Regions from separate parts of the Streptomyces sp. NPDC056222 genome, predicted to be linked through region 1. Evidence: riboswitches for the same ligand, from Rfam matches in the RefSeq annotation. Region 1 holds a riboswitch; the other holds the start of a gene.

Region 1 (4,191 bases):
TCCTCGGCCGTGCCGCGGGCGACCTCGGTGAAGGAACGGCCGTCGACCGGGCTCGGGTTCTCGAAGTACTGCCCGCGGGCGGGGGCGACGTACTCACCGCCGATCCAGTGGTCGTAGCGGGCCTGGTACGACATGATCGCGCCCTCGGTACCGGGTGCGGCGTAACGGGTCATGGACATGGCCTCCCTCGGACCGCGCCGGCCGTCCCTGACCGGCGCTCACCGCCGAGAGTGCGCCGTCCGACGTTGCAACACCGTTGCGCCTGCCGACAGTTCCGCGTCCAGCGCCCGCAGCCGGGCCAGCACAGGCGCCAGTCCGGAGCTCGGTACGACCTCCGACAGCGCCCGCCACATCTCCACGTCGTCCTCGCCCCACGCGCTGTACGTCCAGTCCGCGAGCAGCCCCGGATCGCCGCGGTCCACGAGCGCCGCCCGCAGCCGGTCCGCGAGCCGCTCGCGCAGCCGTACGACCCCCGGTGCGCGGGAACCGGGCAGCAGCGGACCCGCGTACTCGCCGAGCGCCGCCGACACCGCGCCCGAACCGAGCCGCCGGTCCACGGTGCCGAAGTCCGCGTCCACCACCGCGTCGAGCCGGTACGGGCGGGAGCGCAACAGCTCCCCGCCGAGCAGCCCCCGCAGCCGGGACAGTTCCGCCCGCAGCGTGACCGGGGTGACCGACTCGTCTTCGTACAGGAGCGTCAGGAGTTCGTCGCCGTTCACCCCGTCGGGGCGATACGCGAGGACGACCAGGATCTCGCTGTGCCGCCGGCTCAGCCGCAGCCGGCGGCCGCCGACGCTCAGCAGCGCCTCGTCCCGGCCCAGCGCGGTCAGCCGCACCCGGTCCGCGTCCGACGCGGGAGCGAGCAGGGCCAGCTGGGACTCGGCTGCCCGCGCCACCGCCTGTACGAACGCCAGACTGTGCGGATGGGCGAGCCGGTCCCCGCCCGTGATGTCGACCGCGCCGAGCAGCCGTCCGGTCCGCGGATCGTGTACGGGAGCGGCGGCGCACGTCCACGCCTGCACCGGCCGACGGAAGTGCTCGGCGCTGAAGACCTGCACCGGCCGGTCCACGGCGATCGCGGTCCCCGGCGCGTTCGTCCCCGCCACCGACTCCGACCAGCGCGCCCCGGCGACGAAGTTCATCGCGCAGGCCCGGCGCAGCGTCCCGGGATGACCCTCCACCCACAGCATCCGGCCTGATGCGTCGCAGACCGCGAGCAGATGCTCCCCGTCCGTCGCGTACGCGCCCATCAGCTCGCGGATCACCGGCATCGCGGCGGACAGCGGATGCTCCTCCCGATGCCCGGCGAGCTCCTCGTCGGCCAGCTCCACACAGGCCGCGCCGTCCGGGCTCACTCTGGCCCGCGCCGAGCGCCGCCAGGAGTCGGCGACCAGCGGCCGTACCGGAGGGAGCTGCACCCGGCCGCCGCTGGTGAACGCCTCGTGCGCCCGCTTCAGCGCTCCGGCGTCCGGCTCGGACGCCACCCACGCATCGCTCAACTCGGCCTCCACGTCGAGGTCCACCGTTCCCTTCGTGGCCATCGTCGTGCGCGCGGGAGCCGCCCACAAGCGTCCGGACACCGCGGCATACGCCCCCTGTCCTGACATCGCCACCAGGCCCTCACGTAGAGTGGGGCTCGGGCCGTGACTGGCGCTTGAGGTGGATCACCACCGGGGAGCGGCCCCGCGGACTCCACGCACCCGCGCGGATCCGTCGCTGCCGTGCGCCTGGGCGATCACCTGTCATCGACGACGCCCAGGAGTGGCCCATGTCCACCAGCACCGCTTCCCTCATGGACGGCACCGCGCTCGCTCGCCGCACGGTCGAGGAGACCGCCGCGCGCGCCGCCGAGATCACCCGCCGCACCGGCGTCACGCCCTGTCTCGCCACGGTGCTCGTGGGCGAGGACCCCGCCTCCGTCACGTACGTGAAGATGAAGCAGAACCGGTGCGCGAAGGCCGGAATCCGCTCCAAGCACGTGGAGCTGCCCGCCTCGACGACGACCGAGGAACTCGTGGCCGCGATCACCGCGCTCTCCGACGACCCCGAGGTCCACGGCATCCTGCTTCAGCACCCGGTCGGACCGCACATCGACGAGCGCGCCGCCTTCGAGGCGATCGCGCCGGAGAAGGACGTCGACGGTGTCACCATGGCCTCCTTCGCCGCGATGGGCTTCGGCCTCCCGGGCTTCGTCTCCTGCACGCCCGGCGGCATCATGCGCCTGCTGGACGCGTACGACGTCGAGCTGAGCGGCAAGCGGGCCGTCGTCGTCGGCCGCTCCGCGATTCTCGGCAAGCCGGCCGGTCTGCTGCTGCTCGGCCGCGATGCCACCGTCACGTACTGCCACTCGCGCACCACCGAGCTCTCCTCGATCGTCCGCGAGGCCGACATCCTCGTGGCCGCCGTGGGCAAGCCCCGCTTCATCAAGGGTGAGGACATCAAGCCCGGCGCGGTCGTGATCGACGCGGGCTACAACCCCGGCAACATCGGCGACGTCGACTTCGAGACCGCCGCCGAGCGAGCCTCGCTCATCACGCCCGTACCCGGTGGCGTGGGCCCGATGACCATCGCCGTGCTCCTCGCGCAGACCGTCGAAGGGGCGGAGCGCCAGCTCGGCCTCTAGCACGAGGGTGGGGTGTCGCGCGACCCCTGGGTGAACTGACTTTGTCACCGTTCTGTACGCGGTGTGCTGCAACTTGCCTTCAGGCAAAGGAAGCTGACGGTTCGTGAGTGAACCTGGTCACCATGTCCCGGCTCTCCGTCGACCTGCTGCCGCCGCTACGGCACCTCCTTGTGCCCGTCCTGCTCCTGGTGGCGGCTCTCGTGGCCGTGAGCTGTCACGGCGGGGGCGCGGGCCGGTTCTCGGCGGGCCCGGAGGACCGGGGGGATCTGGGGTCCGCGACGGCGCAGGCCGCAAGTCGTGAGCTCGCACCCCAGGGCGGGGCAACTACGCGCAGGCCCTCGCGCCGCCCCAGCTCGTCCGCCGCACGCCCGTCCGCCCCACGCTCGCCGAGCGCCGGCCCGTCCGGCGCGAGCTCGCCCGTTGCGTACGAGCAGCTCGCGCCGGGGGAGTGCTTCGACATCGACCGCGAGGCGCCGGGCACCGTCGTGCGGCGAGGCTGCGAGCAGCCGCACGACGCCCAACTCGTCGCCAAGCTGAGGCTGTCCGGTGACCACGCCGCCGACCGGGACATACGCGACAGTGCAGCGGCTCTCTGCCGAGAGCCGTTGCGCCGCGAGGCCGCGGAGCAGCCGTACGGCACACGCTGGATCACCTTCGTCCAGTACCCGTACCGCAGCAGCTACCTCCTCGGCTCCGACGCGGTGGCCTGCAGCCTCGCCGCCCACACCCCGAACTCCGCCACGGGCGGCACGGCTCGCAAGCTCACCGCGCCACTTCAGTGACAGTGACAGTGATGGTGACGGTGACGCCTCAGTCCTCTCCCGCCGCCGCAGCCGCGAGCGCGGCGGCCGGGTCCGGGTCCGCGGGACCGGCCGGGACCCAGTGGCCACGCTCCTTGCGGTAGGGCCACCAGCGTCCGTCCTCGCCGAGCCGCAGCTGCGCCTCGGCACCGACCACCGTCCAGCGCGCCGCCCCCGCCGGCCTCAACACCGGCCGGTCGGCGTCCTCCCAGGCCTCCGCGAGCAGCGTCCTCGCCCGTGCCAGCGCCTCGGCGTCCGGCGTCCACTCCTCCTCCAGTACGGACAGGGCGGCCGCGCCCCCGTACCGCCACGCGCGCGTGGCCAGGTCCAGCTCCGCCCGCCGTCGCCCTGACCCGGTCGCGAGCCGCGCCGCGATCCCCGAAGGGACGGACCCGGCGGCCGCCAGCCGTACCGCGTCCTGCCCGACCGTCAGGGAGGGTTCCATCGCGGTCCGTTCATGACCCGGGGCGAGCGCATCGGCAAGCAGCCGATGCGCGCGCCCGGCCGCGTCCGCCGCCAGGAACTCCAGCGCCGACGGGTCGACACCGGGCGCCGGGTCCGTCTCCGTGTCCAGGGACGGCGGCACGCCCGGCGCCGACAGCAGCGTCGGCGGGGCCGGCAGCGGCGGCAGGATGTCCCGCGCGGCGAACGCCTCCGCGGCCGGGACGCCTCCGGCCTCCACCTCCTCCTCGGCGGAGTCGCCGGCGGCCGGAGCCGCCCGCGCCGCGCTGCGCTCCTGCAGTTCGTCCAGGAGCGCCCGCTCACCGC
Region 2 (4,191 bases), on a different contig from region 1:
CGTGCGGGGCGGGGGCGGAGGCCGAGGACGTGGTGCAGCAGGCCTTCTTCAAGGCGTATCGGTCGCTGGGGCGGTTCAAGGACGGGGCCGCGTTCCGGCCGTGGCTGCTGCGGATCGTGGTCAATGAGACGAGGAACACAGTGCGCTCGGCGGGTCGGCAGCGGGCCGTCGCGGGGCGGGAGGCGGAGCTGCTCGCGGGCGAGCCGCTGATACCGGACGGGGCGGACCCGGCGGTGGCGGTGGAGGAGGGCGAGCGGCGGCGGCAGCTGCTCGCGGCGCTGGACGGGCTGGGTGAGGACCACCGGCAGGTGGTGATCCACCGGTATCTGCTGGAGCTGGACGAGGCGGAGACGGCCGAGGCGCTGGGCTGGCCGCGGGGGACGGTGAAGTCCCGGCTGAGCCGGGCGCTGAAGAAGCTCGGTCTGGCATTGGAGGGAGGTGACGAGCATGACGGACGAGGGGCTCCCGGATGAGCTGCGTGACCTCGGACGGCATCTGAGGGTGCCGGACGTGGACGGGGAGACCATGGCCGAGCGGGTGCTCGCTCAGCTCCTGGCGGAGCAGGTGCCGGCGCCCGCGGCCCCACGGCGGCGGTTCGGCCGGCCGGGGTTCGGGTGGCTGCGCGGGCGGTGGAAGACGCTGCTCGCGGCCCTCTCCGGGGTCCTGGTGGTGCTGGTGCTCACGCCGCCCGTCCGGGCGACGGTGGCGGACTGGTTCGGCTTCGGCGGGGTGGAGGTGCGGTACGACCCCGGGACGCATCCCGGCCCGGGCTCGGTGGTGCCGGAGTGCACCGATCCGGTGTCGCTGGAGGAGGCCGGGCGCAGGGCCGGCTTCACGCCGCTGATACCGAGCGCGCTGGGCCCGCCCGACGCGGTCTCGGTGACCGGCTCGGCTGAGCCGGGGCGGGCGGTGATCACCCTGTGCTGGCGGGAGGACGGCGGCCGGACGGTCCGGCTCGACGAGTTCCCGGCGCGGCTCCCCATGGCCTTCGGCAAGCAGGTCCAGACGCATCCGGAGTGGGTCGATCTGCCGGACGGTGCGGAGGGCTACTGGTTCGCCGAGCCCCATCTGCTGCGGTTCCCGATGACGGACGCGAGCGGGAAGGAGTGGACCCAGTCGATACGCACGGCGGGCCCCACGCTCCTCTGGACGAGAAACGCGGGAGCCCTGACCCTGCGACTCGAGGGCGAACCCTCCCTGGAGAGGGCCCGCCGCATCGCCGAGTCGGCGGGCTGAGCGGCCGGACCGCCACGGACCGGCTCGCGTCGGCCCCCCACGGGCCAGACCGCCTGGCTCAGGCCGGATCGCCCCGACCGGACCCCCGGACCGCCACGGACCGGCTCGCGTCGGTCCGGCCCGTCCGGGGCCAGGCCGTGCGGGATCAGACCGGGAGGCCCGGTGCGGGGAAGGATGCCATCAGGGCCGCGACCTCGGCGCGGATCGTGAGGAGCGCGTCCTCGTCACCCGAGCCCGCCGCCGCGACGCCCCGGTCGATCCAGTCGGCGACCTGGGCCATGTGCTCCGTACCGAGACCGCGGGAGGTGAGGGAGGGGGTGCCGATGCGGACGCCGGAGGGGTCGAAGGGCTTCCGGGGGTCGTAGGGGACGGTGTTGTAGTTGACGACGATCCCGGCCCGGTCGAGGGCCTTCGCGGCGACCTTGCCCGGGACCTCCTTGGGGGTGAGGTCCATCAGGATCAGGTGGTTGTCGGTGCCGCCGGAGACGAGGTCGAAGCCCCGGGCGAGCAGGGCCTCGGCGAGGGCCTTGGCGTTGGCGACGACGGCGTGGGCGTAGTCGCGGAAGGAGGGCTGGGCCGCCTCGCGCAGGGCGACGGCGATGGCGGCGGTGGTCTGGTTGTGCGGGCCGCCCTGGAGGCCGGGGAAGACGGCCTTGTCGAGGGCCTTCGCGTGCTCCTCGCGGGACATCAGCATCGCGCCGCGGGGGCCGCGCAGGGTCTTGTGGGTGGTGGTGGAGATGACGTCGACGTGCGGGACCGGGGAGGGGTGGGCGCCGCCCGCGATCAGGCCGGCGATGTGGGCGACGTCGGCGACGAGCACGGCGCCGGACTCGCGGGCGATCTCGCCGAAGGCGGCGAAGTCGATCGTGCGGGGCAGCGCGGTGCCCCCGCAGAAGATCACCTTGGGCCGCTCCTTGAGGGCGAGCTCGCGGACCTGGTCGAAGTCGATGAGCCCGGTGTCCTGGCGTACGCCGTACTGCACGCCCCGGAACCACTTGCCGGTCGCGGAGACGCCCCAGCCGTGGGTGAGGTGGCCGCCCATCGGCAGGGCCATGCCCATCACGGTGTCGCCGGGCTCGGCGAAGGCGAGGTAGACGGCGAGGTTGGCCGGGGAGCCGGAGTAGGGCTGCACATTGGCGTGGTCGACACCGAAGAGGGCCTTGGCGCGCTCGATGGCGAGGGTCTCGACCTGGTCGATGTTCTGCTGGCCCTCGTAGTACCGGCGGCCGGGGTAGCCCTCGCTGTACTTGTTCTGCAGGACGGTGCCGGAGGCTTCGAGGACGGCCTGGGAGACGTAGTTCTCGCTGGGGATCAGTCGCAGGGTCTCGGCCTGCAGCTGCTCCTCGGCGCCGACGAGCGCGGCGAGTTCGGGGTCGGTGGCGGCAAGGGCGGGGTGCGGGGTGGTGTCGTTCATGGCGTTCCTCCGGGCGTTCGGCGGATCCCGGGGTACGGCTCAGATCGACTGGGCGGCACCACACGGGAGGTTCGGTTTCCCGAAGATGCCCAGGCGGGCGGCATCTCGTGTGGTCTGCCGCGCACGGCTCCCCCGGGGTCGCTTCCCCGTACGCCAGTCGCCGTGCGTGTTTCCAGCCTAGCGGGCGCGCCGTCACCCAGGTTTCTTCGTCCGGCATCCGAGCGACGATAGAAAAAGGGGCCACACCCGCCCCAGCCCGCAGGACGAACGGAGATCCCGTGTCGAGAACGCAAGACGCGATCGCTTCCGCGGAGGCGCACAGCGCTCACAACTACCACCCCCTGCCCATCGTCGTCGCCTCGGCGGACGGGGCATGGATGACCGACGTCGAGGGCCGCCGCTACCTCGACATGCTCGCCGGGTACTCGGCACTCAACTTCGGGCACGGCAACCGGCGGCTGATCGATGCCGCGCGGGCGCAGCTGGAGCGGGTGACGCTCACGTCGAGAGCGTTCCACCACGACCGGTTCGCGGAGTTCTGTACGCAGCTCGCGGAGCTGTGCGGCAAGGAGATGGTCCTGCCGATGAACACCGGCGCGGAGGCCATCGAGACGGCGGTGAAGACCGCGCGGAAGTGGGGGTACGAGGTCAAGGGCGTGCCGGACGGGCACGCGAAGATCGTGGTCGCGGCGAACAACTTCCATGGCCGGACGACGACGATCGTGAGCTTCTCCACGGACCACGAGGCCCGTGACCACTACGGCCCGTACACCCCGGGTTTCGAGATCGTTCCGTACGGCGATCTGACGGCGATGGAGCGTGCGGTCACCGCGCACACCGTGGCGGTGCTCCTGGAGCCGATCCAGGGCGAGGCGGGGGTCCTGGTGCCGCCCGCCGGATATCTGCGCGGGGTGCGGGAGTTGACCCGTGAGCGGAACGTGCTGTTCATCGCGGACGAGATCCAGTCGGGCCTCGGCCGGACCGGGCGGACGTTCGCCTGCGAGCACGAGGGCGTGGTGCCGGACGTGTACGTCCTGGGCAAGGCGCTGGGCGGCGGTGTCGTCCCGGTCTCGGCGGTGGTCGCGGACCGTGCTGTGCTCGGGGTGTTCCGGCCCGGCGAGCACGGGTCGACGTTCGGCGGGAATCCGCTGGCGTGCGCGGTGGCGCTGGAGGTGATCGCGATGCTGCGGAGCGGGGAGTACCAGCAGCGGGCGGCCGAGCTGGGCGAGCATCTCCACGCCGAGCTGGGGCTGCTCGTGGGCGGGGGCGCCGTCGAGGCGGTGCGCGGGCGCGGGCTGTGGGCCGGTGTGGACATCGTGCCGTCCCGGGGCACGGGCCGGGAGATCTCGGAGAAGCTGATGGACCGGGGCGTGCTGGTGAAGGACACGCACGGTTCGACGATCCGGATCGCGCCGCCGCTGGTCATCAGCAAGGAGGATCTGGACTGGGGTCTGGAGCAGCTGCGGGCGGTGCTCTCGGAGTGACACGGCGCCCGCCCCGGCGGCGCGGGCGCCATCGTCGGCGGGGCGGGCCCATCGTCG

Evidence for each region. Region 1 has a riboswitch for ZMP and ZTP ahead of ACFC0D_RS12870 (bifunctional 5,10-methylenetetrahydrofolate dehydrogenase/5,10-methenyltetrahydrofolate cyclohydrolase). Riboswitches for the same ligand answer to the same signal wherever they lie in the genome.
Region 2: linked by a shared signal. The riboswitch ahead of glyA (serine hydroxymethyltransferase) and the one ahead of ACFC0D_RS12870 (bifunctional 5,10-methylenetetrahydrofolate dehydrogenase/5,10-methenyltetrahydrofolate cyclohydrolase) in region 1 are both predicted to bind ZMP and ZTP.

The regions. Positions count from the first base shown of each region.
Region 1 covers NZ_JBHJTL010000020.1:88,378-92,568, reverse strand. The annotation lists gene ACFC0D_RS12880 (aldehyde dehydrogenase family protein) at 1-173, opposite strand, end outside; gene ACFC0D_RS12875 (GAF domain-containing protein) at 219-1,499, opposite strand; ZMP/ZTP riboswitch at 1,634-1,740, shown strand; gene ACFC0D_RS12870 (bifunctional 5,10-methylenetetrahydrofolate dehydrogenase/5,10-methenyltetrahydrofolate cyclohydrolase) at 1,769-2,623, shown strand; gene ACFC0D_RS12865 (hypothetical protein) at 2,731-3,405, shown strand; gene ACFC0D_RS12860 (SWF or SNF family helicase) at 3,434-4,191, opposite strand, start outside.
Region 2 covers NZ_JBHJTL010000031.1:40,541-44,731, forward strand. The annotation lists gene ACFC0D_RS17060 (RNA polymerase sigma factor) at 1-473, shown strand, start outside; gene ACFC0D_RS17065 (hypothetical protein) at 448-1,236, shown strand; gene glyA (serine hydroxymethyltransferase) at 1,382-2,650, opposite strand; ZMP/ZTP riboswitch at 2,731-2,821, opposite strand; gene rocD (ornithine--oxo-acid transaminase) at 2,929-4,134, shown strand.